3 regions of the Fructobacillus tropaeoli genome follow, and region 1 is predicted to be linked to each of the others. Evidence: riboswitches for the same ligand, from Rfam matches in the RefSeq annotation. Region 1 holds a riboswitch; each other region holds the start of a gene.
What was found. Region 1 has a riboswitch for thiamine pyrophosphate ahead of FT12353_RS07120 (3-oxoacyl-ACP reductase). Riboswitches for the same ligand answer to the same signal wherever they lie in the genome.

Region 1 (9,883 bases):
AAATAAAACGCACAATCATTAATGGCTCGTCCCAGCAATTCCTTGCTGGTCATCGCTTTGAAGTGGGCTAGACTCTGGGTGCACAGCAAAAATTTGTTGTGCTAAGATACCTTCAAAATAGTCGGCCGGACTAACGCCCAAAACATCATTTGTAGCCTTACTTAATTCAATATCGGCAAAATTGTACCGACCCATATCCGCAAAACGAACGCCAATCACCTTGGTCTTCGTCGTTTCTTCGCGTACCTTGTATTCCTGCACAGCAGAAAAATCTTCTAGTAAGTATTTCTGGCCACGCATTTCTGAGTCACCTAAATCAAGAAACATTTGTTCATTTTTTGTATCAATAAACAGACCATCCCCCATGTTTAACGGATGAATTTTTTCCATCTGTTTCCACGCTTGGTCACGTTGTTCAGCAGGTGTTAACGCAACTGGCTGAGCGATTAGTGTTTCAACATCAGTATCATCGGCCACTGCTGGGCTGATTTCTGCAGTATTTTCAGCTTCTGCTTGATCTGACGCACTTTCATCATCAGGATGGCGCGAACCATAAATCCAAGCAGAAATCAGAATTGCCGCAATTACCAGAATAGTCAATAAGATGCCTGTCTTGTGGTCCAAAATAAAGTTCAAAATATTCAAGGCAATATAAAGCAAAATCAGATATGGCAGCATCTCAATAATTTTCATCGAAAGCCAAAAAGAAAACCATATCCCAATCAGCACAATTGCAATCAAGCCAATAATAACCATTGTTATTCCTTCTCTCTAAAAAAATTATTTGATGGCTAGCAATCAGCCGTCAGTAGTATCTACTCCTGATTTTAACGCTAATGATTCTAGTTTACCTATTACACTTTGCTTTCTTTTTTGACAAAAAAAGCAATGCCCGTCTTGGACATTGCTGAATGTACTTCAATTAATTCATTGTCAAACCGCCGTCAACCGTCACGTTTTGTGCCGTTAACCCCCGGCCCTGATCACTACTACCAAGGAAGAGAACGGCCTTGGCAACATCGCCTGGTTCCGTCACCTTTCGCAGCGGCGTTGTCTGCTTGATGTAGTCAAACACTTCTGGCGTTGTGACCGCACTGGCGTCCGTTGTTTGCAGTAGACCACCTGAAACCATATTGACGTTGATCCCAAATTCACCCAGCTCAACAGCCAAATTACGGGTAAAGCCAATCATGGCAGCCTTGGCCGTAGTGTATTCATGGTAAGCCACAACGGGATTTTGGAATAAATTAGTCCCAATATTAACCACTTGTCCAGCTTTTTGCGCCATCATTTGTGGCAAGGCACTTTGGGTCACATTAAAGGCTCCCTTCAATGTACCATCGATTTGCTCCTGATAAGAGTCCCAAGTCAAATCCTTAAAGAGCTTCTGTGCCACTGGATCAAATTTAAAGTTAATAAGGGCGTTATTCACGACCGTGTCAAGTGAGCCAAATTTAGCAACGGCTTGTTGGACCATTTGATCAACCTCGGCTCGATTCCGGACATCAGCTTGAATAGCCATAGCGCGGTCAGGTCCGATTTCTGCTACCAATTCTTCGGCCTTCTCTTGACTATGGTAATAATTAATCACTACCTGAAAGCCATCTTTCGCGAAAGTGCGTGCAATTTCCGCTCCCAAACCTCGGCTACTTCCCGTAATCAAAACTGTTTTCGACATTCCTCTACCTTTCCTTTTAGAAAGGCATCTCAACGACTGACCTTATGCCGTTTGCTGCAAATAAAAAGGTGCTTTCTTGATAGAAAGCACCACTAAAAAATTCATTAGCAATGACACTTTCCTCCGCTAGTATTAACTAGTTCAGGTTCAAAGGGTTCTTCTCAGTCAAATCGACGCCCCTAGCGTTGCTTATATTTTACCATATGAAATCAGCCGTCAACCATATTTTAGACTGATTTTAAAATCAAACATTTAACGGCTTGATCATGACTGATATGCCAGCCCAAATCCTTCAAATTTCATAAAAAATCAGCTCCTATCATTGAAAAATGTGCCGCTTTACTTACAATGAGGATAGAGAGTTGATTGAAAGAACGGAGGGAACCTATGAAAACAAAGGTCATCACCGCTAGTACTGCTAAAGGCTTTGAACAAAATTTAAATGCCGCTATCAGCAATTTAGAAGCTCAGGGTTATGAGGTGCTATCGATTTCGCCCTGGTCCCTTACCTATCGCACCATTATTTTATATAGGTAACCTGATTTTGCATGAAAGGAAGATAATCTGATGAACAATAAAAATAAAGAAAACGAAGACGAAGACCAACAGCCACGAGACACACTCTACACGCGCCCATGGTTCGTTATTATCGGAATCATCGCTGTGCTGAGCATGGTGGGTTACGTTGCCCTACTGGGTTGAACTAACTGCTACTAATACTAAATCACAGCATTTAATAATCCGCTTTAATAACATCAAATAAAACCCACCGTTCAGTAACGGTGGGTTTTATTAGTTAGTAGCTATCAACTATCTTTTTCACGAAAATAACTTTTAGTTGGCGTAACGACCGTTAATAAATGTTAATTCATTGCTATGGTTGTTTGATCCATAGGCTTTTACAAGCGCAATCACAAAATCGACAAAGGGCCAAATACCCAAAGTAATCCATGAGCCGATAAAAAGCTTGAACAGCCCTAGACCGATTTGTCCTCGAATAAAGCGGTCAACACCAAATTCACCGACCAAAAAGTTGCAAATCCAAACAAAGACATGCTTGTTTACAGTGTTAATCTTTGCGTTACCATCGTATACAGTATCCATATATTTTCCCCTTATGTTTCAAGTAATTCAATCAAAAATGTCCAACTACAATTTTATCATTAATTTTACTTTAGTTACATAGAAGATGTCGTTTTGAAGACGATATTTTCATAAAACAGATTAAAAAGATTTTGATTAATGACTAATTCGTTGACCCTAACCATATTTTTAGCGCAATCAGTTAATTCCAAATTATTTTAATTAACATTCCGAAAACCAAATATATTTAGCCAATCAAATGCGTCATCTATAATCATATTCCTTACAATTAACCGATACTGGCATATTTCCACCTTGCAATGACAAAGTAGTTGACTGATTGTTTTTCTTCCCCCACTTAAGCAGTGTATAAACCTGGTGTGAGTCAGTAAATTCAATTTCAATTGATTTTGTATCGAAATAAATAGTCAAATGCGTATCTGTTAATCCTGGTTTTCCATAGGTAATATTTTTAGTTTCAGCATTGTAAGTAGAATTATTGAAATTCCCTTTCATGCTTCTTTTGGTTCTAATCCAACCACCGTTGATGTCAAACATCAGTGTCGAAATGTTGTCATCTTGCCGAACGTCAACAACAAATACTCCTCCTGGTTGACCACCTTGTATGTCAAAATCAACCACCTTGCTGTTATCAATCGTTCTCAAATATTCTCCACCTGATGGAATATCATGATAAACATTGTAGTCATCATTTGTTGGGAAAGTGCGGTCGACCACATCACGAACGAAAAGTTGCAAAGAATAACCAGACGGTGCTGAAGCGTCTTTAACCATTTTGATATCACGAAACAAAGCACATGTCGTGCCTTTTTTCGTTTGATTTCCGTCAATGCCAATAACCTTCTCATTAGCATAAGCCCAGTTATTGACCCACGAACTAGTAATCAAAGTCTGTTCATCCACCTTGCCAAAGTTTGATCCATAATAGTCAGTCCCTAGGTCAATTCTAACTGGCAATGTCTGATCGTTTTGCTTGGTAAAGATGCCACTACTGTCAATTGAGCCAATCAAATAACTCGTTCCAGTTGTGTACCCCCAGTTATAATCATTAGCGCCAACAAATTGAACCGCGTGACGAGTGCCATCATCTGCCATCATTGTGACAACATAAGGACATTCAACGATACCGTGGTCCTTCCCATCCAAAAAGGCATCAGGGTTCCATGACGTACTGCCAATATAACTCCAGTTTTGGCCATCTGTTGATGAATAAGTACCGACTTTGTCTCCCTCAGCCATATACATCACCCATTGACCATTGTATTTCATCACATATGGATCACGAAAATCAGGATAATTATCTAAATTAGGCATAACCGCTAAATCAGATAGAGGTTGATAAGAGTGTCCATTGTCTTTTGAAATCGCCGCCCAAATTGATTGCTCACCGCAATTTACCGCACCGTAACTTGAAAAGAAAGCTACGAAATCCCCATCGGTTGTTCCAGCAATTGAGCCATCACTAATCACAACAGAACCAGTAGCAACTGAGCCCCATTTAACTGTTGGGTCTAATTTTCGTGATTTAATCGCAATATCTGAATCATTCACCCAGTGTGTCCCATCAATTGAAGTTGCATGTTGCCAATTCGAGTTCCCTATTTCATTGTTAATGCCCCAAGTTGGTTCGTTCAGATAGTAAACATGCCAAAGTCCACTACGATCTTGAAAAATTGACTGCATATCATTCATAAAACCAGCAGGATTTTCCAAGTGGTGTTCCTGGTTATAACTAGGGTCTGTCTGTGGTGTATAATTTACTGTTTTAAATGTATTAGAATCGCACATGTCTAACTCCCACTTTACTTTTAGTTACCCACTTTTAAAATGATTATTTGTTACCCATCTATTCGTTAACTAAAGATACAATGATTATTATCATGTTCAGCCAAATCCTGGATAATATCAAGGTCATTTTTGACAATTTATAACTTCGATCCCCCCTTTTTGGGGGCTTTTTTTGGGGCAAATTTGGGGCAAATTATCAAAAAAGTGTCCTATGAGGCAAATTTGGGGCAAATTTTCGACTTATTTTGAAAGACTTTGCTAGACATTAAACCGTATGAAAACGTTGATATATAGCCATTTAAAAAGAAAAAAAAGCTATACGGTGCGTGTTAGCACCGTATAGCTTGATATAGCCCCAGAGGGAGTCGAACCCTCGATTCCGCGCTGAGAACGCGACGTCTTAACCACTTGACCATGGGGCCATGGTCAACAATACTTAAATAGTTTACTAGATTATTGGCCACTAGTCAATTAGTTTTTTCGCTCTTTCTAATTAAGTCCACTATTAAAACTGCTAACAGAAAGAATAATCATTCCTTCTAATTGTTTATAAGTCTATCCAGCATATCAACCCACACCCATTCTAACCATCTTCAACTCTCGCCTTCATCAGATTCGAACCCCGAGCCAAACTGTGAGATAATGAGGATATTCGAGCAAATGCTGAGTTCTGATTTTTACGCTAACTAATAAACCGTCTGCCCTCAACCAAAGCAACGGCCGAGCACTCTTAGCTAACGCAAACAATTAAACCCTCTTCATCCATTTTGCTCATGTACGTTAGGAGCTTTATCATGATTACTCTTTCCCACCTATCAAAAGCATTCGGCGGCCACCAAGCTGTTTCCGACCTCTCCTTTACCCTCCAACCAGGTGAAGTTCTCGGACTAATCGGACAAAATGGTGCCGGCAAAACCACGACTTTTCGGATGATTTTAGACTTTATCCAGGCAGACGATGGTACCATTTCCTGGGATAACCACCCAATCGACGATCATTTGCGTCGGAAAATCGGCTTTTTACCCGAAGAACGCGGTCTCTATCAAAAGCAAACAGTTGAAGAACAGGTCGTCTACCTGGCCCAACTTCACGGCATGGAGAAAAAGGCCGCTAAGAATGCCCTCAAAGACTGGATGGACCGATTACAAGTTGTCGGCGAGCCCGGTGACTTGGTTCAGTCCCTGTCAAAAGGAAATGCCCAGAAAATCCAAATGATTATGGCGCTGATTTTCGAACCAGAATTTATCATCCTTGATGAACCTTTCTCAGGCTTAGATCCCGTCAATGCTGCCATTTTTATGGACGAAATTAAGCGTCTCAAAGCTCGCGGAGCGATGATTATTTTTTCATCGCACAATATGGACAACGTCAGCCAAATTTCAGATCAACTACTGATGCTCAAAAAAGGTCGGACTGTTCTCCAAGGCCCCGTTCAGGCCATTCGTGAGTCCTTTGGACGAACCCGCCTCTATGTTGAGGCCCCCCATTTGACGAAATCAGACTACTTGGCGATGGCCGGGGTCATTCACGCTGAACCAAAGGACGGTGGCTATATGCTGACACTTGCCTATGAAGCAGCCGGACGACAAATTTTTGAGGCGGTAACTCGCAACGGCTACATCCCCGCCTTCTCACAACAGCCACCAACCCTGGCCGAAATCTTTAAAACGGAGGTCAGCACCAATGACTAATCCCACACTCCTAGTTGCCAAACACACCTACCTTACCCGCCTGAAGAAAAAGTCCTTCTGGTGGTTAATCATTTCACCGATTCTTTTAATTGCCGCAGCCGGTCTCCTGGGTTATAGTATTAGTTACTTTTCAAACGACCAACCAGCCAAGGTAGCCATCATTGGTCCCAGTACCAGTCGTGAAGCCATTAACCAATCGGCCAGCAAGATGAACATCAAGGTCTCATCAATCACCGACGAACAATCCGCCCAATCGGCCTTGAAAAAACAGACAATCGATGGCATCCTGACCCTAAATGATGGTCAAGGCACATTAGTCACCCAGCAAAAAGCACCAAAAATTGATAAGGATCAATTACAAGCGGTCCTCAGTAAACTTTTCTTGACCACTCAGGCTGAGAATTACGGGCTGACTGCAAGACAAACCGCAGCACTGATGACGCCCTTTAGTCTCAAGACAACGGTCCAAAACCAATCAAGCCAACAGGATGCCGATAATAACCAGGCTGCAAAGGCGGCCATTTCAGTTGCTGTCACCATTATCGTCTTACTAATTGTTTCCACCTATGCTTCCTTAATCGGTAATGAAATTGCCAACGAGAAGTCATCACGAATTATGGAAACCCTGCTAGCGGCCTCATCAGCCCAGGCGCAATACTTTGGCAAGCTCCTTGGTATCACCGGTCTCTTGGTCACCCAGCTCCTTTCCTATGTCGTCCTAGGGATAGGAGCCAACCTCTTCGGTCAACAAATTACGATGGTTAAGCAGGCGCTTTCCTACCTAACCGCATTGACCCCGGGATTTTTGACTTATACGTTTGTCTTCATCATCGTAGCCACTGGACTGTACCTGATTTTGGCAGCGATTGCGGCTTCGTTAGTGAACGATACTTCACAGGTTTCCCAAGCAATGGTCCCTGTGACCACCCTGGCCATGATTCCCTATGTTGTTGGACTGGCATCCGCTTCAAACGGTGGCAATAACGTCGTCGTCCGAATCTTTGCCTACATCCCCTTCATGTCGCAATCAACGATGCCCAGCCTCCTCGCCAACCAATACGTTAACTGGTGGCAGGCCCTTCTGTCACTGACCATTTCGCTAATTGTCCTCGTGGCACTTGCTCAATATGGGCAAAAGCTCTACGCTAAGAACGTTTTGTCCTACTCAGATGAAAACATCTTAAAGCAACTCTTAGCCTCCTTTAAACGCTCTTAAGCGGTCAAATCAGCTTCGCCATTGAGCCCCAGCCAACAGCACACACAAAAAGCGACCCAAGTAATCAAATTGATTACTTCGAGTCGCTTTTAATTTGCCATCAGACCGGAGTCAAACGACATGAGTCTTGTTACTTAAACCAAGCGTTGACTTGAGACTTGTGCTTACTAATCCAGTCATCGGCGGCCTTTGTAGGTGTCTTACCGTTTTGGATATCAAGCATCACCGTCTGCATGTCATCTTGTGTCCAGTGGAACTTCTTCATCACCTTGTAGACATCGGGGTTCGTCTGCTTCAAGTTCTTACGAACAACAGTATTAATTGATTCTTGTGATCCCATCGTTCCCTTTGGATCAGCCAAGTACTTCAACTTATACTTGTTGAACATCCAATGTGGTGACCAACCAGTCAAGATAATTGGTTGCTTAGCCTTGTAAGCCTTATCCAATGCTGAAACCATTGCACCAGATGATGATGCCTGCAAATTCCAACCAGAAAGGTTACCGTAAGAATCAATCGTCTTTTGTGCAGCAGCCATAACACCGGCACCAGGCTCAATACCAGTAATGGTCTTGTTGGCCTGATTTGTCAAATCAGCAATCGAGTTAACATTCATGTAGTCTGGAACAACCAAGCCTAACTTAACACCCTTCAAGTTAGGGCCAAGCAAGTCAACATCGTTCTTATACTTAGCGTACAAGGCCTTGTGAGTATTTGGTAACCAAGCCGAAACAGTTGCATCGGTTTGCTTGTTAGCAACTGATTGCCAGTTCACGGCGTTATCAAGTGGCGTAATCGTCACATCATAGCCGTGCTGACGCATTGCTTCAGCCAAGACGTTCGTTGAGGCAACTTCAGAATCCCATTCAACATAACCAATGTTGACTTTCTTTCCTGAAGCTTGATGAGCAGTGATGCTGCCGGCAATACCGGAGATAGCAATCACGGCCAACATTGCCCAAGTAGCCAACTTACGCCACTTTGGCAACTTTGGTGCGGAAACGGGTTCCGTGTTCATTCGTTGAACAAAGCGGTCAATGATGATGGCCAAGATAACCAAGGCAATTCCATTAACGAATCCTGATCCAACGTCAGCGTGTTGAACGGCTGACAAGACGCCACGACCAAGTCCTGGCGCCCCAATCATCGAAGCCGTCACAACCATCGACAATGCCAGCATAATAGTTTGCTTAGCACCGGCAATAATGGTGTTCTTCGCATTTGGCAATTCCAACTTGAACAACTTTTGCCAAGTCGTTGCCCCGAATGAGTCAGCGGCTTCGACCAAATCAGTTGGCACCTGTTGCAAACCAAGATAAGTAAAGTTAACAACTGGTGGCAAGGCGAAGATGACGGAGGCAAAGGCCCCTGGCACAACACCGATACCAAAGAAGGCAACGGCCGGAATCAAATAAACAAAGGCGGGCATGGTCTGCATAAAGTCCAAGATAGGCTTAATGACCATGTAGGCCTTCGGCGACTTAGCCGTCCAAATCCCCAATGGAATTCCAATAACCAGAGAGACAACCGAGGCCATCAAAACCAGTGTCAGCGTCTGCATCAAATCAGACCACAATCCTTGGTTGGCAATCAATGCCAAACCAATCAAGATAAAGAGTGGTTGACCATATTTCTTAGGCGTTAACAGCCATGAAATCAACGCCAAAGCAATAATAAAAATTGGCATTGGAATGGCTGTTAAAAAGTTCGTAATGCCATCCATCGTAGTGGAACCACTATTTTGAATGGCCGTGAAGAATCCAGAAAGATTCTTTGTTAACCAGTTAACCCCATCGGTTACCCAGGAGTCGATTGGGAGTTTGGCAACTGATAATAAATTAATCATTATTGTCTCCTTCCGTTTGGGCTAACGCTTCAATCACGGCACCACGAATGATAATGCCGTGAAGCTTCTGATTTTCATCGACAACGGCCACTGGTGTGTGGGCGTCATAAATGATTGGCATAATGTCTGAAACAACCGTATCAGGCGTTACCGTTGGCATTTCTGTGATAACATCACGCAAAGTAAACTTTTCGCGACGAGCGTTCACGGCCGCATCAGATGTCACGTACCCGACAAACTTCCGGTTACCATCCACGGCAACCAAACCAGAAACTTCTTCTTCTGACATCCGGTGCATGGCAACGTTCGGCCCATCGGTATCAGCGTTGACCGTCAAACCAGGAATCATGATGGATTCCGCATTCAAAACCTTTGAACGATCAACATCTTCCACAAAGTTTTCAACATAATCGTTGGCTGGATTAGTCAGAATTTCTTCTCCAGTACCGATTTGTTGCAACTGACCATCCTTCATGATGGCAATCCGATCACCCAAACGCAAAGCTTCGTTCAGGTCGTGGGTGATGAAGATAATCGTTTTCTTCACATTAGCCTGCAAA
Region 2 (9,883 bases), on a different contig from region 1:
ATCGATAAACACTGGTTTTGAATCATCTGATACTAACAATTCACCTAGGGCGCGCATCATCGCGAAGACAAACAGCCCCGTGATAATATAAACCAGCAAAATGGCTGGCCCGGCCTTATGAATCGAAGAACCGGCTCCCAAGAAAAGCCCGGTTCCAATCGTCCCACCCAGGGCAATCATGGCCACGTGGCGGTGAGACAGCGTGCGGGCGAAGCCCGTTTGGTCATTATTCATGAACAATACTCCTTTGCAATCTTACCCTAATAGTCTATACTTGGTGCTATAACAAGTAAAACTAAACTTTTTCAATTTAGAGTTAAAAACATTCATCAGGAAAATATCATGAAAACTTTTACTTACCAAATTTTTGCAACAGTTGCCGACCGGGGTTCCTTTCGCAAGGCTGCCGATGACTTAAACATCACGCCTTCGGCTGTTTCCCACGCCATTTCGCACCTCGAAGCGCAGTTGGGCATCCCCCTCTTAATTCGCAACCGGTCAGAGATGCAGGTTACCCGTAATGGCCAAATCCTCTTACCAATGGTAGAACGCCTGCTCAACGAAGAGCGGCAACTCCTTTCAGCCGCTGCGAAAATTCAAGGATTGCAAGGCGGGCAAATCAGAATTGGTGCCATTTCATCGGTCTGCATCGCCTGGCTCCCAACCATCATTCGGCGCTTTTCTAAAAAGTACCCACAGGTTGAAATCACCTTGATTCAGGGTTCCTTCGCCGAAATCGAACAGGCCCTATCACTGGGAAAAATTGACCTTGGCTTCTCGGCCCTACCAACCATTAGCCGTTTGGATGCACTGCCCCTCATCGATGATGAAATCAAGTGCATTACCCCGGCTGATTTCACCCCCAAAAATGGCGTTTCAATTAGCCAAGACGACCTAGAGGACCGCCACTTTATCTTGCAACGGTCCGATTACGATTCCGATACCAAGGCTGCTCTGGACGAACTCCAAGTCAAGCCCCAAGCCATCAACTACTCAATTGATGACCAGTCCATTCTGGCCATGGTCGAAGCCGGCTTAGGCTGGGGCATCCTGCCGGACTTAGCACTCACAAAACTTTCCGGCGAAGTCGAAGCCTATCCCTTCGAACATCCCTATTACCGCCACCTTGGCCTCGTGATTAACCCCTCCTCGGCTAAAGACCCCTTTGTGAAAGCCATGCAAAAAGAAATCCTTTCCTACTTGAAAAAAGGCTAAAAAAAAACGGCAAATTCGTCAAGATAACGAATTTGTCGTTTTTTAATATCAGCTTGTTGCGCTTCTCGTTAGTAACGAGAAAAGAACAAGATTACTTGCAGGGCAATCAAAATCAAAACAATCAATACCCAGCCTGATTTTGCCATTGGATAATCCCGGTAAGCCGACCGTGAGGCCCCTTCCTGGAAACCGTGTGAAGTCATGGCCATGGCTAGGTTCTTCGACCACTTAATGGCATGAACCAAAGCCTTAAAGTACAGCGTTGGCTGCCACCACCGTAACACTTCACCACGCATCATCCCCGCCGCTTGAATCGACGAGAAGGCCTGCTTAAACCGCGGCATAAAGTTTAGTGCACCCAAAATTCCGTAGGTAAAGGTCGCCGACATCTTCAGGTTTTGGCGCAGTGAGGCCAAGAGGACGTACGGTGTCATCCCCATTGTCAACCAAGCCCCAATAAAGATAAAGACGAGAACTCGACTCCCCATCACCAAACCAAAATGCAAGTTTTCTGCCGCCGTTCCCTGACCATACAGGTAAAAGGACCAGAACGAACCCAAAACCGGAATGATAGCGATGGCCACGTAGAGACCAATCTTCTTAAGGGGTTGGCGCCGGATCAGCAATAGCAAAAAGGCAACCGAAAAGAGGACAACGTTTAGCGTTACTGATTTGGTCAACGAAATTTCCAACGAGATCGCCAAGGCCAAAATCATCCGTTGTGTGGCGTTCATCATACGAGCACCTCCTCTTGGTAGGCCATCGCCGTTTGTTCATAGCGCAAGTGACGGTCAACAATGTTGACCAGGTCCCTTGTTTGGTGAGAAACAACCAAAATGGTCAATCCGAGCGCCTGTTGGCAGGTCTGAATCAGGTTCAAAACGACTGCCACCGACTGCTCATCCAAGCCCGCCAGCGGTTCATCTAAGAACAGCACTTGTGGTGCCATGATTAGCATCAACAGCAATTGCAATTTCTTCTGCTGGCCACCCGAAAGCGTGTAAACCGACCGGTCACCCAATCCCGTCAAATGCAGGTCGGACAACCACTGGTTCAAGACCTCTTTTGTCCAGAAATCAGCGTGGTGGCTCTTGGCCATCACCTGGTCAAGTTCCTCATCAACCGTGATGTTTAAGAACTGGTCGGATGCTGACTGGAACAGCAGACCGACCTGGCCAAAGTAGAGACGCGGTTTCCAGGCGTGAACTTCTTGGTCCTGGTAGGTCAAAGAACCCTCATAGCGGTGGAGTCGTGCCAGCGTCTTCAGAACGGAAGACTTGCCGACACCATTTGGACCGGTCAGCAAGGTAATCCCCTTAGCAAAGATTTGCAAGATATCCTGGTCTAAGACCAACCGTTCTCCGTTTTGAATCCGCAGGTTATCAAAGCGATAGGCAGTATCTTGTGCTTGGTCGCTGAAAGCGACCGGCTTTAAGGTTACCGTCTGCTTTTGATAATCATATTGGCTCCAATCATTTTCAGGAACCAACACCAAGGCCTTTTCTTTTAGCTGATAAAACTGGCTGATTTTATCGAAATATCCGGCCGGGTCGTGGTCGGAAACAAGAATGCCGTAGCCCTCCTGGCTCAACTGTTGGAGCAAAACCTGGAGGTCTTCTCGCGATTGGCTATCGACAGAAGCAAACGGTTCATCCAGCAACAGATAGTCGGCCCCCAGGGCCAACACTTCCGCCAAAGCAACCTTTTGCATTTCCCCACCGGACAAAGTCACAAAGGACCGGTCGATAAAATCAGTCAGACCAACCTTTTCCAATGCCCAGGCCGTCTTTTGATCAATTTCGTCCTTATCCAATTCGAGGTTTTCCAGTGCAAAAATAAATTCTTCCCGCACCGTTGGCATGGCAAACTGGTCATCGGGATTTTGAAAGAGCAAAGCCACGCGCTTGGCTCTTTCATTCGCCTTCAGTGTGGCAATCGCCGCTTGATCAATTTCAATTTCACCACTAACCTGACCACCATATTGGGGGTAAAGACCCGCTAAAGCCTTTAACAGAGTTGATTTTCCTGACCCGGAAGGCCCCATTAACAGGGTCAGGGTCTTTTTTTCAAGCGTTAAATTTAAATCATCAATGATGGCTTGGTCACGATAAGCCACCGTGAGGTTTCTGGCAGTTATTGCCATTTTTTGTCCTCCTTATTCGTGGGACAACAACTTTGACCGATCCAACAACTTGGCAATCAAGTGTACCAAGACACCTGAGAAGAAGAAGATTGATAGGTAACGAACGATGAACAAAGCGACTAACAAGCCCAACTTGTAGTGGATATAACCTGACTTAAAGAGGTCCCAACCAAAGGTAACAACTGTTCCAGTCAAAGTTGACAACCAAAGACCAGCAAACCAGTTCTTATAACCCGTCAAGGCGAAACCAAGTTCAGAACCGATTCCTTGGATAAAGCCTGACAAGAGCGTTCCAACTCCATAAGAACCACCCAAGAACATTTCACCGGCAGCCCCGAGCATTTCCCCGATAAAGCCTGCACCAACCTTCTTTAAGATGTAAGAAGCCAATGGTCCGGCCATCATCCATACACCAAGCGTGATTTCATTCGTAAAGGCTTGCAACCCAATCACGGCCAAGCCACTGTTAACGATTTGGTAAACCGGATCCATAATCCAGTAAATGACCGAGAAGATAATCCCAATCAAAGCCAGCAAAATCACGTTTTGTAGCGTCCACTTTTGTTTCATTATTCTCTCCTTTGCGTCCAGGGAAACAAGAAGGCATGAAAAAACCACTCGCCTGGGCAGAGTCCAACACGGGTGGTCATAAAAAACTTGTGTGGATCTTCCTTCGTCGGTCTTAGCCTAACAGGTTCAATGGGTTTAATTCTCAACCAAAATGGTACCCCAGATCGCTATATTCAAATTTACTACTTTATTAGCTTACACTGTCTCTGGCCTTTATGCAAGGGCTTTCAAATAAAAAAGCACTCGGTTTAGTGCCCGAGTGCTTGAAAAAGCTGATTTTTACTTGTTTGCCTTGGCAACGGCAGCCATGGCAACTGATGAAACATAGTTGACTGGTTGACCGAAGTTTGGCTGGAAGAAGAAGTCCGTCATTGACAATTGATCAATTGTCATGCCGTTTTCGATTGCCAATGAAACCACGTTGGCAGCTTGTGAAATGTCATGCTTTGACAAGAAGGCAGCACCAACAATGCGGCGAGTACCCTTTTCCCAAGTCAATGAAGCCTTAACAGGCGTTGTTGACAACATGAAATCAGGACGGTAGTCTTCTGAAATTGTCACAGAATCTGCTTCAACACCCTTACGAGCTGCTGATTGAACAGTCAAACCAGTTGAAGCGTAAGCCATTTCGTACAATTCAACAGCTGATGTTGCTTGTGTACCTTGGTAAGCCATCGTTGGTTCTGCAATGTTCTTACCAACCAAGATTCCTTGACGAACAGCATTGGTTGCCAATGGAATGTAGTCATCCTTTTGTGTTGGGTTGTAGAAGACGGTTGCTGAATCACCGGCAGCAAAGACATCCTTGACAGAAGTTTCCATGAACTTGTTAACCTTGATGGCGCCGTTTGGCAACATATCAACTTGGTCACGGAACATCGCAGTGTTTGGCAAGAAACCGATACCCAAGATGGCAATGTCAGCTTCGTAAGTACCCTTATCAGTAGTAACCTTGATACCATCAGCAGTGTCTTCAAATCCTGAAACCATCTGACCAAGCGCTAACTTAACACCATGGTCTTCATAGGCCTTTTGGAAAACAGATGAGAATTCAGGCGCTGTGTTGTTGGCCAACACGCGGTCCAAACCATCAATCAAGGTGACTTCCTTATCGTTAACTGACAATTGTTCTGCCAATTCGGCACCGATATAACCGGCACCAATAACGATAATCCGCTTGACCTTTTCAGTCACTTCCTTCAAGGCGTTGGCGTTATCCCAAGTCTTTGAATCAAAGACCTTGTCAGAATCGATTCCTGGGATACGAGGCTTGATAGCGCGTGAACCAGTAGTAATGACAATCTTATCGAAAGTTTCTTCTGACTGGGCACCAGAAACCAAGTCCTTGATGTTCAAAGTCTTTGCTTCCAAGTCTGCAGCTTCAACAAGCGTTTGCATGTGCATTGAAATGCCCTGCTTAGCCATTGAATCTGGCGTTTCATAAAACATCTTGTCAGTTGATGAAACATTGTCACCAATCCAAAGGGCGATTCCACATGACAAGAAAGAAACTGTTTGATTCTTTTCAAACACGTGTACCTCAGCGTCTGGGTGGTCTGCCTTAATCTGCTTAGCGGCAAACACGCCGGCGTGCGTCGAACCAATTACTGCAACTTTCATTAAAAGTGCCTCCTAATATATAGCTATGTGAAAATTGTAATTAAAGTTTACCAATAAAACAGCGTTCTGTCAATCACTTATCCAACAGTTTTCAAAAAAGTATCAAATAAAACAAAGGGACAAATAAAGTCGTTCTAATTTATCGAAAATTCGTTTTTCCTCTCTAAATCAGACATCTTTACCAGTTATCAAACGATTTCAGCGTTCTATTCTAAACGATTCTCCGCCTGACGCATGTGGCTTTCGTAATGGTCAATTTTGTACAGTAAATGATCGTGGGCGGCTTGGATTTGATTAATTCGTTCCTGCATCTCTTCTGCTTGTTCTAGCAATAAAGCTTTCCGCGCAGGAATTGTCCGGTCATCATCCTCCAGCACCATGCCAATATATTCACGCAATCGTTCGATGGAAACACCCGCGTGGCGCATCGTTTTGGCAAATTTCAATTGATTAATGTTGCGCTCGGTGAAATCGCGCAACTGATTTTCCTTGCGGGGCACCGGCATGATGACCCCAATTCGTTCATAATAGCGAATCGTATCATTTGACAATCCAGTCGCCTTTGCAGCTTCTTTAATATTCATTTTTGCACCTTTCGTACAACAAAAACGGCCACAACCACAAAAGCCATTCCCGTAAAGAAAGCCATTGTTGCTACTTGGCCATGGTAGTTCCCCGCCGTTGCCACAATCAAAGAAAGACCGATTGGGCCACCAATTTGATGGGCCGTATTCGTCAACCCTGAGGCAATACCAGCCAGTTCGTCAGGCGCTTGATACAGACCGGCTGACGTCACTGGCGCCAGGACCAGGCCCTGCCCAATGCCAATCACCACCATTGGCAAGGCAAAAGCCAACCAATAGCCCAAAGAAACCGCCGACACGGCCGTCCAAAACAAACCAAGGAACAGCAATCCCTCCCCGACTAGCAAGATCAACTGGTTGCCAAAACGAGCAGTCAGCCTTCCTAGGGACAACGATACCATAAATTGGACTAATGTTAAGGGGAGAAAGGCTAACCCGGATTGTAACGCCGTTAAATGATAACTGGCTTGCCAAAGCTGGGGTAAAAAGAACCAATATGGGAGCATCGCGATCATAAAGAGCATGCGGGCCACGTAGGCACCTGCACGAACTCGGTTATGAAACAAAGCCAAAGGCAACATTGGCTGTTTTTTCCGGCTTTCAAAGCCGATAAAGCAGGCTAAAACAATAACGGCCAATAAAATCAGTAGCCACTGGTTACTCGTTAAGCCATCAATCAAGGCTGCTAATCCGATGACCGACAGAATAGCACCAATATAGTCAATTTTTGTCTTTAATCCCGCTTTATTCGGAACAAAGCGAATTGTCAAACAGAACAGTAATGCCGTCAGCGGCACGTTAATCAAAAAACCGGCTTCCCAAGAAAATAAAGTTGTGAGGCCACCACCAATTAACAGCCCCAGGCTGGCACCAATCCCGGCTGTAACACCATAGTAAGCGATTGCCCGTTCACGCATTTGCCCTTGGTAATTATCCATCATCAAGGCCAAGGTGGTCGGCGCAATAATCGAAGAACCAATTCCCTGAATAGCCCGCAGTGTAATCACGAGGGCTGCGTTATCCGACAAGCCAATCAGCAATGAGCTCAGTCCAAAAATTGTGAGCCCAATTAAGAAAATCCGTTTACGTCCCAGCAAATCCGAAAGCCTGCTCGATAATAATAAAAAACCACCAAAGGTTAATGTATAGGCATTGGAAACCCACGACAAGGTGGAAGAAGAAAGGTCTAGGCTTTGACCAATCTCAGTTGCACTGGTAAAAATAATGGAATTATCCATCAAAATTAAAAAGTAAGCGAGTAAGGTGATCGGCAGGACCATCCCAAATCGTTGTTTTGTCATTCTTATCTCCTTTATCTTGGTTTCTTTTCAAAACCAAGCATTGCGTTTTCAGGTCAGTGATCATTAAACACCCTGGAGTGAACTCCAAGTCAAGAAAAAGAACAAGAAAAAAACAGCCTTTTTAAAAGACTGTTTTTCAGCATTTGTCCCCTTGCTATTCCGTTAAAAACTGCTTGAGGACCTTGTTGACATTCTGATTTTCATGCAGCTTCGAATGTTGCGCATTTTTACCAGTAAATAACTTTTCCTGGTAAGTACTTGGCTGACGGACAAAGTACTTCAATGACTTCGACGCATTATTCGTGACGGTCGAGTCCGACTCTTCTTTGCCCATGCTATTGCCGTAGATATTCAACACTTTGGTCTGATTATTCTCGTAATATTGCTCCAAACCAGCTAATGCGACCTTTTTAAAATCAGCTTCGGACTGGCTGGCAGGATCTGCCAAGTTCAAATTTGATTTTGGCCTTGGGCTATCCTTCAAAAAGTTAAAGGGACCAGCAATCGCAATTTGCCGTTTCACAACTGGCAATTGATCACTTTGCTGCACATGATTTTTCAAGTAAAAAGCGATGGCCAAATTTCCCATTGAATGGCCAATCAGGTTCACTGACTGAATCCCCTGATCATGCAAATCTTCCATAATCTTGGTGACCCACTGATTTGTCTTAGTAAAGTTAGTATTTCGATTATCGTTAAATTGCACCAAAATTAGTGGGTTCTGGTCCTCTTTCTTCACGGTACCACTAAAACTAACCTGGCCGCTTTTGCTAACCGTCGCATTAATCCTACGGTTTGAATACCCTTGCTGGATTAAATACCGACTCATCGTCTGCTCAGCATTTCGAGAGGAACCATAGCCGTGAAAGAAGACCGTTGCTTCGGTTGGCTTCGTATTAGAAATCGGCTTAGCTGGCTGGGTTAGCCAAACGGTCAGCCCGATTGCCAACATCGCCAGTATTGCTGTCGAGGCACCTGCAATCGCTATCATTTTTTTATTCTTTTTCATCGTACTCCTTTACGGCCAACCGGTTGGCCAGGGGCTTTATGTCGGCGATTTAAAATCTAAAAAACAATCAGAGACTTAATCGCTTCGCGCTGATCCATGGCTTCATAAGCCTGTTGAATATCTTTCAGCGCAAATTGCTTGGTAAAGACCTGACCAGGATTGATTTTGCCATCAAGGACCGCCTGCAATAACAATTCACGGTCATAGGTGGTAACCGCAGCAATCCCTCCGCGCAAGCCAATATTCTTCCAGAATAGGTTATTCGTGTTCATCATTAGGTCTTGAGGAATCCCCACACGGCCAACGACGGCACCTGGACGGCCAAGTTGAACAGCAGTTGCCACAGCCTGCTCTGAACCAACACATTCAAGAATAGCATCCGCACCGGCACCCGTTAGCGCCATCACCTTGTCAATCCCAGCTTGGTCACGTTCGGCCACAATATCGGTAGCACCAAACGCCTTACCCAGTTCTTGTCGGTCTTCGTGGCGCGACATCAAAATAATCCGCTTCGCACCACGCAGCTTGGCTGCAATCACCCCTGAGAGGCCCACAGCGCCATCGCCCATGACAACCACCGTGTCACCCTCTTTGACTTCAGCAGTAGCTGCAGCGTGGTAACCGGTTGCCATCACATCCGACAAGGTCATCAAGGATTTCAACTGGTCATCGCTGTAGTCTGCTGGCTGACCCGGAATCTTAACCAGCGCCCAATCGGCATTCTTAAAGCCGATGTGTTCCGCCTGGTAACCGGTTGAGCCACCTTTATCAGGATCAAGGCAATCGCCATCAAAACCTGCTAAGCAGGCCTGACAGTGGCCACAACCATGAGTAAACGGTGCAATAACAAAATCACCCGGCTGAACGTTGGAAACTTCACTACCGACCTCTTCAACGATTCCGATAGCTTCATGGCCAACCTGGCTGCCACCATCACGCTTGGAAATACCCCGGTAGAACCAAAGATCCGAACCACAAACCGATGCTCGTACCGTCTTAATCACGGCATCCTTGGGTCCTTGAATCGTTGGCTTTTCAACCTCTTGCATTTCAACTTGTCCTGGCTTTACAAAAATTGCTGCTTTCATGTTTGTTGATACTCCTTTTCGCTGATTATGAACTTGTCTGCTTTAAAAGTAAAATCAGACGTAATATGGACAAATTCGTTTTGACAAAACAATGCCATAAATATTGGCATCACCCTTTGATGAATTCATCCGTCACTGATAACTCCATCTTATGCCCTGGAGTCGACTCTAAGTCAAGAACGTTTTTCTATTTTATAGCAATAAAGAGTAAAATTATCTACCCTGCGACGTCAAACTAATCAAATGCCGATTTCTTTAACCAGACTGGTACCGCTCCTACCCCACTGAATCATCAAGCGCAAACAAAAAAGCACACTCAGCTGAGTGTGCTTAAATATGAAAAGGTCCGCTTA
Region 3 (9,883 bases), on a different contig from region 1:
GATGACAACCCTAACCCAGCGCTGGGTAAGTGGGATAATCAACCGGTTTCATTGGTCAAGCTCAAGGACAACTTGAGCAAGTGGCAAACGGAACTCGAGGGCAATAGCTGGAATTCCCTTTACTGGGATAACCACGATCAACCCCGCATCGTTAGCCGCTTTGGGAACGATTCTGCTGAATACCGGGAAGTTTCAGCCAAGATGCTGGCTACACTCTTACACTTCATGCAGGGAACGCCTTACATCTTCCAGGGTGAGGAATTGGGAATGACCAATGCCTACAACCTGGGTTGGGACGACTTCGATGATATCGAAATCATCAACGGTCGCAAGTTCATCGTCGACAAGGAAAAATTAGTGGACAACGACACCATGCTCGATTACGTCCACTATAAGGGACGTGATAACGCCCGGACACCAATGCAGTGGACGGCCGGAAAAAACGCCGGCTTCACCGACGGTACACCTTGGCTGAAGTTGAATGACAACTTCGAGACCATCAATGCGACCGCTGCATTGGCCGACGATAATTCCGTCTTTTACCACTATCAAAAGCTGATTCAGCTCCGCCATGACCTTGACCTAATTACTACCGGTCACTACGAATTGATTGACCCGGCCGATGACCAGGTCTATACGTACAAGCGAATTGGGGATGACCAAGAACTCTTGATTATTAACAACTTCACCGATCAGGACCTAGAACGCGATTACCCCGTTCCGGCCGATGCCCAGTTGCTCATCAGCAATTACCAAGATGACTTGGGTCTCAAATTGCGACCATACGAAGCTAAGGCCTACTTGTATAACCGCTAAAGATTTAATAAAGGCCGTCACAACTACATGAAGCGAACAAAAAGAACCAAAGATACGACAAATTGTCGCTCTTTGGTTCTTTTGCTGTGGTCACGATTTGATAGTTAGTCGGGGAAAGCTCGCCCCCTAGCAAATCAGTTCCCCTATTTCATTGACGCTTCTAAGAGGTTGCGAACGTCTGCCACAGTCATCTTCACAAAGGCATTTTGATCCAAGTGATTAACTTGAACCGCACTCTTAGCCATGGCATCAAAGTCCTGGTCCGTCTCAATGCCAACACCAGGCAATGTCGTTGGCACGTCAAGACTGGCCAACCATTCTCGAGTCTTTACAATTGTCTGGGTGGCAACGGCATCGTCATCCCCCGTCAAGTCCCAGACATTCCGTCCTAAGGAAACAAAATAAGGCTTTGTCTCTTCTGAATAGATAAAGTCTAACCAGTGTGGCGTCAAGATGCCCAGGCCAACACCGTGAGTGATGTCATAATAGGCTGACAATTCGTGTTCGATTGGGTGCACTGACCATGAATTGACATTCCCTGTCCGTGGCAAGCCGTTCAAAGCCATGGTTGAGGCCCACATCAAATTAGCTCGAGCATCGTAGTTATCGGGTTCACGCAAGGCAACTGGCGCCCACTTAATCACAGTCCGCATAATCCCTTCAATCAAGCCATTGCGAACATCGTTTTCGTAACCCTTTTGGTCAAAGTATTGTTCCGTCAAATGACTAAAGATATCAATTGATCCGGCTGCCGTTTGCCACTTTGAAACTGAGAACGTCAAACTTGGATCCAGGAAGGAAACGGCCGGTGTATTAGGACCACCGGTTCCCAACTTTTGTTTCGTTTCTGGGTTGGAAATCACAGAACCAGTGTTCATCTCAGTTCCAGTAGCCGCCAACGTTAAAATGTCGACAACGGGCAACTGGTCAATGGCAAAGCGCTTCTTGGAATCCAAAACCAAGTCCCAAGGGTCGCCGTCATAGAACTTGGCAGAAGCGATGACCTTTGAAGCATCGATAACAGACCCACCACCAACGGCTAAGATGACATCGATATCGTTGTCTTTCACTAATTTTTGTCCCTCACGAACTGAGGCAATCTTTGGATTGGGCTCAATCCCAGACAATTCTGTCACATCCAAACCTGCCAGCGCCTTCATCACGCGTTCGTACAGACCTGATTTTTTAATTGAACCACCACCGTAGGTTACGAGCACCTTTTGACCAAATTGGGCAATTGCAGCCTGCAATTCGGTCTCCAAGCGATCTTTCCCGAAACGAATATCGGTTGTGTTCTTAAATGTAAAATTTTCCATTTTTGACAGAACTCCTTTTTAAACATACAAGCAGACCATTTGTAATTTAAATGGCCTGTTTGCTCGACTTAAACCCTCTGAAAGGTTTGTGCATCAATTTTAGAGGAACAAAACCCATCTGTCAATTTTCCATAAACCACTTGGGTTTATCACGGCAGCGACGGGCAATTGGCCAGTCGTTAACAATAGCTGATTTTAACAAAAAGCCCGCTAACACTCAGTGCTAGCGGGCTAATTTTATTAAAGGTCACCGTTTAAGAAATGATTCTTTCCCTCACCAAATGACCAGTCTTCAGCATGGTTGCTGATAAAGGAGATAATAACATCTTCCTGGCGAACGCCGGCTTTATCAGCCAAGACTGCCACCAATGACTTCGTGAATTCCTTCTTGGCCTTCACTGGACGTGGTGTTGACAATACCGTAAAGAACAAAACCTTGTCTGAACGGTCATAGTCAAGACCAACATCTTGAAAATTAATTTCATAGTCTTCGTGTTGCGTCACGATTTGGAAACGGTCGCGGTCTGGTAATGACAACGTTTCCTTGGCAACGTCAAAAGACAGTTGCATGATATTCTTAATTTCTGCGGGTTCGTACTGCCCCTTAATCAAGTCAATTTTCATTAATGGCATGCGCATTTCTCCTCATGTGGCTTTGCTAATAGACTAATCCTAGCATAAAAGCCCGGTAGGCACAATCGTGAGTGTGATGAACACTGACAAAGCGTGCTGTGACGCTGACGACGGGCGGCTTTGTCTTACTCGCGCCTAGTAGACAGCAAGCATTCTCACACAGCAAGATGCGGAGCCCTTCGTACAGTCCGCTTTACTCGCATAACTGGCAATCACAGCCAAAATCATCACTTGACTTGGTGCAGGTGGATTTGCCCTTGGAGCTTTTCATCCGTCAAGTTGCCCAACTGGTCGAGCATCTTGTTCAAGAAATCAGCAGGACCGGCAACACCCTCTGCCACCGCCAGTTCACCGGCAACGGGTAGAGCAGCGGTCGCATAGGCCAAATCAGCCAAGTCCATGCTTTGACTAGCGAAGGCGCCCAGCAAGCCGTCTAGTGCATCCCCCATGCCAACATTGGTTGCCAATTGGCTAGCCGAGTTATCAATCTGGTAGACCGTCTGGCCGTCTGAAACCAAGTCCTGAACACCAGTTGCGACCACAACGGCACCGAGCTTTTGAGCCGCCTTCTGGACAATTTCAACCGGGTCAGCCGTACCACTACCAGCATCAATACCGTGGCTTTCCCATTCCACTTCAGCCAAAGTTGCTACCTCACCAAGGTTACCGCGGACGATGCTCACCTTGACTGATTCCAAGATTTCCTTGGCCCGCTTTGACCGCAATGGCGTCGCACCAACGGCAACAGGATCAAAGACAACTGGAAGGTCCAATTCGTTGGCCGTCTTTCCACTATTAATCATCACCTTTTGTGAATTTTCGGAAGTTGAACCCAAATTCAAGGTTACGGCGTTGGCGATTTTCGTCAAATCAGCTGCATCCAGTGGGTCCTCGAGCATAATTGGAGAAGCGCCGATATAGGCAATGGCATTTGCGACCAATTGGGGGGTAACGCTATTGGCTACGTTCAAGACGATGGGCTGGTTCTGGCGAACGGCAGTTAAGATTGTTTGACTCATTTTGTTACTCCTCGTAATTTCTGAACACTTCGTTGAATATCATCGCTAGCGGTAATAGCCGAAATGACGGCAACACCCGCAATCGGCAACTCTGCTAATTCCTGGCAGTTCTCCTCATGGATACCACCAATGGCCACAACTGGCAGCGGACTCTTTGACGCAACCGCCAAGACACCTTCTGGCCCAATGGCCTCCTTGACCTTTTCCTTACTGGTCGTTGCAAAGGCCGGTCCAACACCCAAGTAGTCAACCACTGCCAAATCAGCTTCACTGGCAGCCAGCTCTTTCAAGTCGTGGACGGATAAACCAAGCAGCAAATCAGGGGCGACTTCATGGATTGCTCGCACCGATGTATCGCCTTGACCAACATGCAGGCCATCCGCCTGAATGGCCAATGCCAAAGGCAGGTCATCATCCACATACAAAGGCACATGAGCCGCTTTCGTAATACTCCTGATTTTCTGGCCCAACGCCACTTTTTCCGCTTGGTTCAACTTCGAGTGGTCCTTTTCACGGTACTGGACAGCCGTTACGCCGGCATCACAGGCCTCTTGAACCACGCGAATTACTTCGTTTGGATCGTCATTGACGTTTTGGCTTCCCACAACGAGATAAACCGTTAATGATGCAGGATCAAAATTCATTATCTTTTCCCTCTTAATCTTCTGGATTCGACCATTGGCCATGATTCAAAGGACCGTGACCATGACCGATAACTAGCGGATGCCCGATAATGGCATTCATATAACGGTGGCCCTTTTCAATTGCTTCTCGCAGAGAATCACCTTGGGCCAAAAAGGACGTAATCGCAGCCGAGAGGGTGTCCCCCGTCCCGTGCTTACTTGACGTTTCAACCTTTTGTCCTTCTAGCCAGAAGCCTTCTTCGTTTTCCAATAAGACATAATCATAAATCACTGGGCCTGCACCATGGCCACCCTTAACGATGACGTTTGGAACGCCCAATGCTTGAATCTTTTGACCAGCAGTAACCATATCATCGCGGTTACTGATTTTCATATCGGCTAATAGTTCGGCTTCGGGGAGGTTTGGTGTCACCAGTGTGGCTAATGGCAGCAAGTGATTCTTCAAGGCCGCAATGCCGGCTGGGTCGAGCAAGGTCGCCCCACCCTTGGCGACCATTACGGGGTCAACCACGAAGCTCTTTTGTTGGTAGTGACGGATGTTTTTCGCTACCTGAAGGACGCGCGCTTCGTCGAAGAGCGCACCCGTTTTGGCTGCACGGACATCAAAGTCGGCCATCACCGAGGCAAACTGTTGGTCAATCACGGCCAAATCAGTTGGATAAGCACCCTGCACACCTAGTGTGTTTTGTGCGGTTAATCCGGCCACCACGACCGTCGAATAAGTCTTGCAAGCCTGCATGGTTTTGATATCAGCTTGCATACCGGCACCACCACCAGAATCAGAACCAGCAATGGTTAATGCTGTCGGATATTGGTTTGGATCAATCATTTTGTTGCCTCCATTCCCTGCAGGAAGAATTGATTTTCATACTTTGTTGATTGGATAAAGGCAGCCAAGGCTTCCTCTTGCACCTCAGGGCTCACTTGCTCGGCCGTCTGATTAACCAAAGCTAACATTGGTCGCGTCAAGCCCTTGTCAATCCCACGGTAATAGCCCACCCATGGCATAAATGGATTATCTGGCTTAATGAGGCCATCCCGAATCAACAAATCAGCTAAGTAGGCATAGTCGTAAGGGCAGGCAGCCAAGGCAACCAAGCCGATAAACGGATCCTTTTCGACTGATTTGGTCATGTGGTTAACGTACTGATCCGTGACCGTTGAATTTGGATACTTCCCCTCTTGGATGCTCTTGTCGTCGGTTTCAGCCAAGTCCAGCAAAATCTTGTGCGCGGCATATTCGCGGTCATCGTCGGCCACTTCGGCATCGATTGTTTGTCCGGTTAATGTCTGGCAAACCTGTTCATACAGTGGCAAATAATGACCTAAATAACGGTAATCTTGTTGCACGTAGTAGAGCAGCGCCTCAGGATTAACTTCCCCAGCAATCATTGCTTGGATAAAGGGATTGGCATAAAAATCAGCCTTGTGTTCTTCCATCACTTGCATAAAGCGGTCGGAAAACGGCAGCGTCTTCGTCATTTTTTCTCCTCAATTATCAACTTTATTTTGGCAGACTATGGGGTTGCAGTCGCCATTTAGACAAAATAAAAAGCCCTCAGCCTGAGCTGAGGACTTCTGGCCTGTTGACGGTTACCGAACATGGGCAATGTCTTTAGGATTTCAATCCGTTTTTCGAAGTTTCCTGCGACCGTGCTAGCGGCATCAGGTTCAATGGGTATAATCTCAGCTCAGGGCACCCCAACTTTATTTATCACACAAGCAGTATAGCACGGAAATTAGAATCCGTGTGAAAAAACTTCGTTGTGGGTACTTGCTACCCGCTATGAAATCAGTTATATTATAAGTATACTTACAGATTAATTCTAATACCAAGGAGGTTCCCCATGAGCCCTGTCAAAACCGCTTCACTCACTCGCTACATGGATTCAACCAATCAGAAGTTTTTCAACTTATATACTGACTGGTTCCGCCAAATGAAATACCGTCTTCGTGAGCTTGACTTGACCCACCCCCAATTCCAAATTTTGGCCACCGTTCATGGCCTGAGTTTACAAAATACCGAGATTACGCAAATTATGGTGGCTAAGGCAGCGGACGTTGATGCCATGACCGCTTCGGCTATTATCACCAAACTGAGTCGTGAAGATCTTTTGGACCGCTACCCAGGTAAGAAGAACCCACGCTCAAAAGCCCTCTCCTTAACTCAGGCTGGCGAGGAAAAACTGCAACAAGCATTAGACATCGTCAATCAATTTGACCAAGACCTCTGGAGCCAATTTGATGCCACTTTGCCAGAAAGTATTGACCAGGCTCAAGCAGTCGTCAAAACCCACCACTTCTAAGATTGTCGAAGCATCGCATCACAAATTGAAAAGAGCCGAGCATACATAATTGTATCCTCGACTCTTTTTTCTTTGGCCCAAAAATCAGTGCAGTTCCACCACTTAATTGTAGTGCAAGTAATAGTGGCTCTGCCGCCTGCAAGCAAGCATGACGGTTCAAACCACTTTTGATTCACTAATTTCTGCAACGAATGCACCGTTCTAACCAAGTGATTGGTACCAATCAAAGATGGCTTTGACCTCCTCCATTGGCAAGTAGCGAGCAGTCAAAACCTTCGTACTGGTATCAGTTCGGACCACCACGGCAAGGTGGGCTCGCTGATTACGACGAGCTAGCCACCAACTCTGCTTAATGGACAACGACTGAATCTTATCCCAGGCAATGTAGGTCGTAATCGTTTCGTAGTTCTTCGCCGTTTTTAAAACGAGAACCTGGCCGTTAACCACTTGGGCAGTTGTCGCCTTCCCCTTATACCAGCCGGCACCGACAACGAAGGCCAACACAAGCAAAACCAGCAAAACAACGAGCGGCAACCGTTGAAAAACATAGATCAGGACGGCAGCGACGGGTAAGGTCCAAAAAAGGCCGTTACGGATCATTGTCAAAATCTGATAGGTTGAGCTACTGGTCTTTTTGATTGGCTTGCTTGGAAAATTAGGCAACCACTGTGACAAGTAGTGGTCAACAGCTCCTGATTTTACCATTGGAATCAAGGTCGGTACGTTTTTAGAAACCTTATCTTCGCCATTTTCGTCTGTAATTAACCGTGTCTTGACCGTCGAAAGGCCCAGTGCCTGCCGAAAAATATTTTGGCGGACCTCAACCGTTTGCATCCGGTTAATCGACAGATGCATCGTTTGTCGTTCGAAAAGTCCCCGAGCAATCGTTAAATGACCGGCATCATGGTGAACTTCAAAGCCAAAATACAAAATCACCGTTCGCAAAACATTAAAAGCAATCACGATTAAGACAAACAGAACCACCAGCAAGACGATCATCAGTGCGCCCAGACCCAGAACATGATTAGTAAATTCCTGCTCAAGCCAATGGCTGACTACCCCTTTCTGATCTAAGTGAACGAACCCACCCAAAAATATAAAGAATTGAAAGATGACTTCCGGCGTCGTCACGGCATAGGTAATCAAGGATAGAACAGAAGCCCGATAAGAATCAGCAGAAAGCCTGCTAGAATCATTTGACCGCAACGAGCTTGTTTGAGTGGCGGTTTTCGGGTCATTCTCAACATCAAACGACTGCCCCTGCGGGTCTTTCTTGTCCACTAACTCATCTTGTTCCTGTGTCGCTGGTCCTTCATTTTGCGCCTGAACTTTTGCGCGTTCAATCAAGGTGGGCAGATTAGTCGTTTCATCCTGTCGCTTTTGCTCAAGAACAAGTGCCACCCAGGTTGGTACAACGGAGAGGGAAATCTGATTTTGCTTGGCTCCCTTCCCCCCAGAATCAACGGCAATCTCCTCCAAATGGAATGGTTGTAGGAAAAACCATTGCTTTCGGTGGATATTTTGAATTTTGTGGTAAGGCAAGTGGCGCACCTGCCGTTCTAACACACCCGACCGGTAAATCAGTTCGCTCTCCGTGAGTTCATAGGTCGTCATCCAGAAGCTTAAAATGGACCAGATCAACAGTGCTAGGAAAAGCAAGACCCATTCCCACCAAGTAAAATGGAAAAAGAGCAATATGGCCAAGCCTAAAGCCACCATATTTTTCAATTGTTCGTAAAAACTCAAAATAAAAGCAAGGGGATGTAAGTGCTTAGCCTTCATGGCGAGCCTCCCTAGCCAACGTCATGACCCTGTCCTTAAATTGTTCAGCTTCGACCTCCGTTAAGGCTTCAATTTCATGACCAGATCCCCCCGTCAAAATATGCACCTGTTGTAATTTAAACAACCGTAAAATCGGTCCCTGGTCCAAATCGACGTTCTGCACCCGAGCAATTGGAATCGCAGTATGGGTCCGGAAGAAGAAGCCTTTTTTGATTTCAACATCCGTTTCGTTCACCATAAAGTGGTAAAAAGCATAACGGTAACGGACCAATAAAATGCCAACGACAAACCACAGTACAATGGCCAAAAAGAGCCCCCAGATTGCCCAAATTGGTAGATAAAACTTCAAAAAATGTTGTAGCGCCCAGTTTCCAGCGAAGTAAATGGCTAAAATCACAATGGCGCCAATGACTTCCATGATATACCAGACCTTTTTAATCGTTGCTGGTAATGCTTGCATCGTTCTCTCCCTCTCTCATAAAAAAATGGGGCTAAGAAGTAGTTTGGCTTCTTGGTCCCAAGTTATCGTTCACTCATTTAAAAAGTCTGAGCTTTTAATCACCGGCAGCTGCCAAAATGGCGGCATGCACTGCCCCACGGAAGCCGTGCTGATCTAAGGCTAAGACGCCCTTAATCGTTGTACCCCCAGGTGATGTAATCTGCCCCTTCAAGTCACCCGCGGACAAATCAGACTGTTGTGCCAATTGCGCCGTCCCGGCAACCACTGAGGCCACCATCTGACCCGCTTGCTTTCGATCCATGCCCTTGGCAACGGCCGCGTCTTCCATGGCGTCCATCAAGACGTCGATAAAGGCTGGTGAGCAACCACCGATGGTCCCGGCGATGGCTAATTGGTCTTCCCTCACAACCAAGACATCCCCAAGTGATTCCAAGACATCATGGACCACCTGATCGTTTTGGCCAGTCACGGATTCATCGGCTGCCAAAGCAATCGTCCCGGCCTGAACCGCAACCGGAATATTTGGAATAAAGGTTGTGACCGGGTTCTTTGGGGCTGCCGCCCGTAAATCAGCGTTTTGCACGCTGGCAGCTGCAGAAAGAACAATGACCTTTTCAGAAAGACCAGCTGCGACGATTTTTGCCAAAACTGCCGTCACCAGCTTAGCTGGCACCGTCAACATCATCACATCAAAGTCTGCCTTCACCAGGTCCTCATAGGTGCTCACCGCTGAAATCTGCAAAGCTTCCGCCTTTTTGGCATTTGATGAATACCCCAAGACTGTGTGTCCACCTAATTTTAGTCCTTGAACAAGGGCTGTTCCCATGTGTCCAAGACCGACAACTGCAATTTTCATAAATCCTACTCCTTTAATCACGCTTACCCTCATTTTATCACAGTTCTAACC

Region 2: it holds a riboswitch for thiamine pyrophosphate, as region 1 does, so the genes downstream of both, FT12353_RS02645 (ECF transporter S component) here and FT12353_RS07120 (3-oxoacyl-ACP reductase) in region 1, are expected to answer to the same signal.
Region 3: it holds a riboswitch for thiamine pyrophosphate, as region 1 does, so the genes downstream of both, FT12353_RS02600 (TenA family protein) here and FT12353_RS07120 (3-oxoacyl-ACP reductase) in region 1, are expected to answer to the same signal.

The regions. Positions count from the first base shown of each region.
Region 1 covers NZ_BOJU01000005.1:11,468-21,350, reverse strand. The annotation lists gene FT12353_RS07125 (ABC transporter permease family protein) at 19-756, opposite strand; gene FT12353_RS07120 (3-oxoacyl-ACP reductase) at 923-1,678, opposite strand; TPP riboswitch at 1,780-1,869, opposite strand; gene FT12353_RS07115 (hypothetical protein) at 2,066-2,215, shown strand; gene FT12353_RS07110 (NINE protein) at 2,513-2,782, opposite strand; gene FT12353_RS07105 (glycoside hydrolase family protein) at 3,026-4,570, opposite strand; tRNA gene FT12353_RS07100 (tRNA-Glu) at 4,921-4,992, opposite strand; gene FT12353_RS07095 (ABC transporter ATP-binding protein) at 5,365-6,261, shown strand; gene FT12353_RS07090 (ABC transporter permease) at 6,254-7,477, shown strand; gene FT12353_RS07085 (ABC transporter permease/substrate binding protein) at 7,608-9,323, opposite strand; gene FT12353_RS07080 (quaternary amine ABC transporter ATP-binding protein) at 9,316-9,883, opposite strand, start outside.
Region 2 covers NZ_BOJU01000002.1:108,105-117,987, forward strand. The annotation lists gene FT12353_RS02625 (amino acid permease) at 1-234, opposite strand, end outside; gene FT12353_RS02630 (LysR family transcriptional regulator) at 343-1,215, shown strand; gene FT12353_RS02635 (energy-coupling factor transporter transmembrane component T family protein) at 1,284-1,952, opposite strand; gene FT12353_RS02640 (ATP-binding cassette domain-containing protein) at 1,949-3,358, opposite strand; gene FT12353_RS02645 (ECF transporter S component) at 3,371-3,928, opposite strand; TPP riboswitch at 4,010-4,100, opposite strand; gene FT12353_RS02650 (FAD-dependent oxidoreductase) at 4,208-5,548, opposite strand; gene FT12353_RS02655 (MerR family transcriptional regulator) at 5,755-6,132, opposite strand; gene FT12353_RS02660 (MFS transporter) at 6,129-7,433, opposite strand; gene FT12353_RS02665 (alpha/beta hydrolase) at 7,588-8,442, opposite strand; gene FT12353_RS02670 (zinc-binding dehydrogenase) at 8,499-9,530, opposite strand; gene hbs (non-specific DNA-binding protein Hbs) at 9,881-9,883, opposite strand, start outside.
Region 3 covers NZ_BOJU01000002.1:97,017-106,899, forward strand. The annotation lists gene FT12353_RS02570 (glycoside hydrolase family 13 protein) at 1-816, shown strand, start outside; gene FT12353_RS02575 (iron-containing alcohol dehydrogenase) at 960-2,132, opposite strand; gene FT12353_RS02580 (tautomerase family protein) at 2,373-2,765, opposite strand; gene thiM (hydroxyethylthiazole kinase) at 2,993-3,784, opposite strand; gene thiE (thiamine phosphate synthase) at 3,781-4,428, opposite strand; gene thiD (bifunctional hydroxymethylpyrimidine kinase/phosphomethylpyrimidine kinase) at 4,442-5,257, opposite strand; gene FT12353_RS02600 (TenA family protein) at 5,254-5,910, opposite strand; TPP riboswitch at 6,054-6,142, opposite strand; gene FT12353_RS02605 (MarR family winged helix-turn-helix transcriptional regulator) at 6,276-6,734, shown strand; gene FT12353_RS02610 (PH domain-containing protein) at 6,936-8,516, opposite strand; gene FT12353_RS02615 (PH domain-containing protein) at 8,506-8,976, opposite strand; gene FT12353_RS02620 (pyrroline-5-carboxylate reductase family protein) at 9,071-9,832, opposite strand.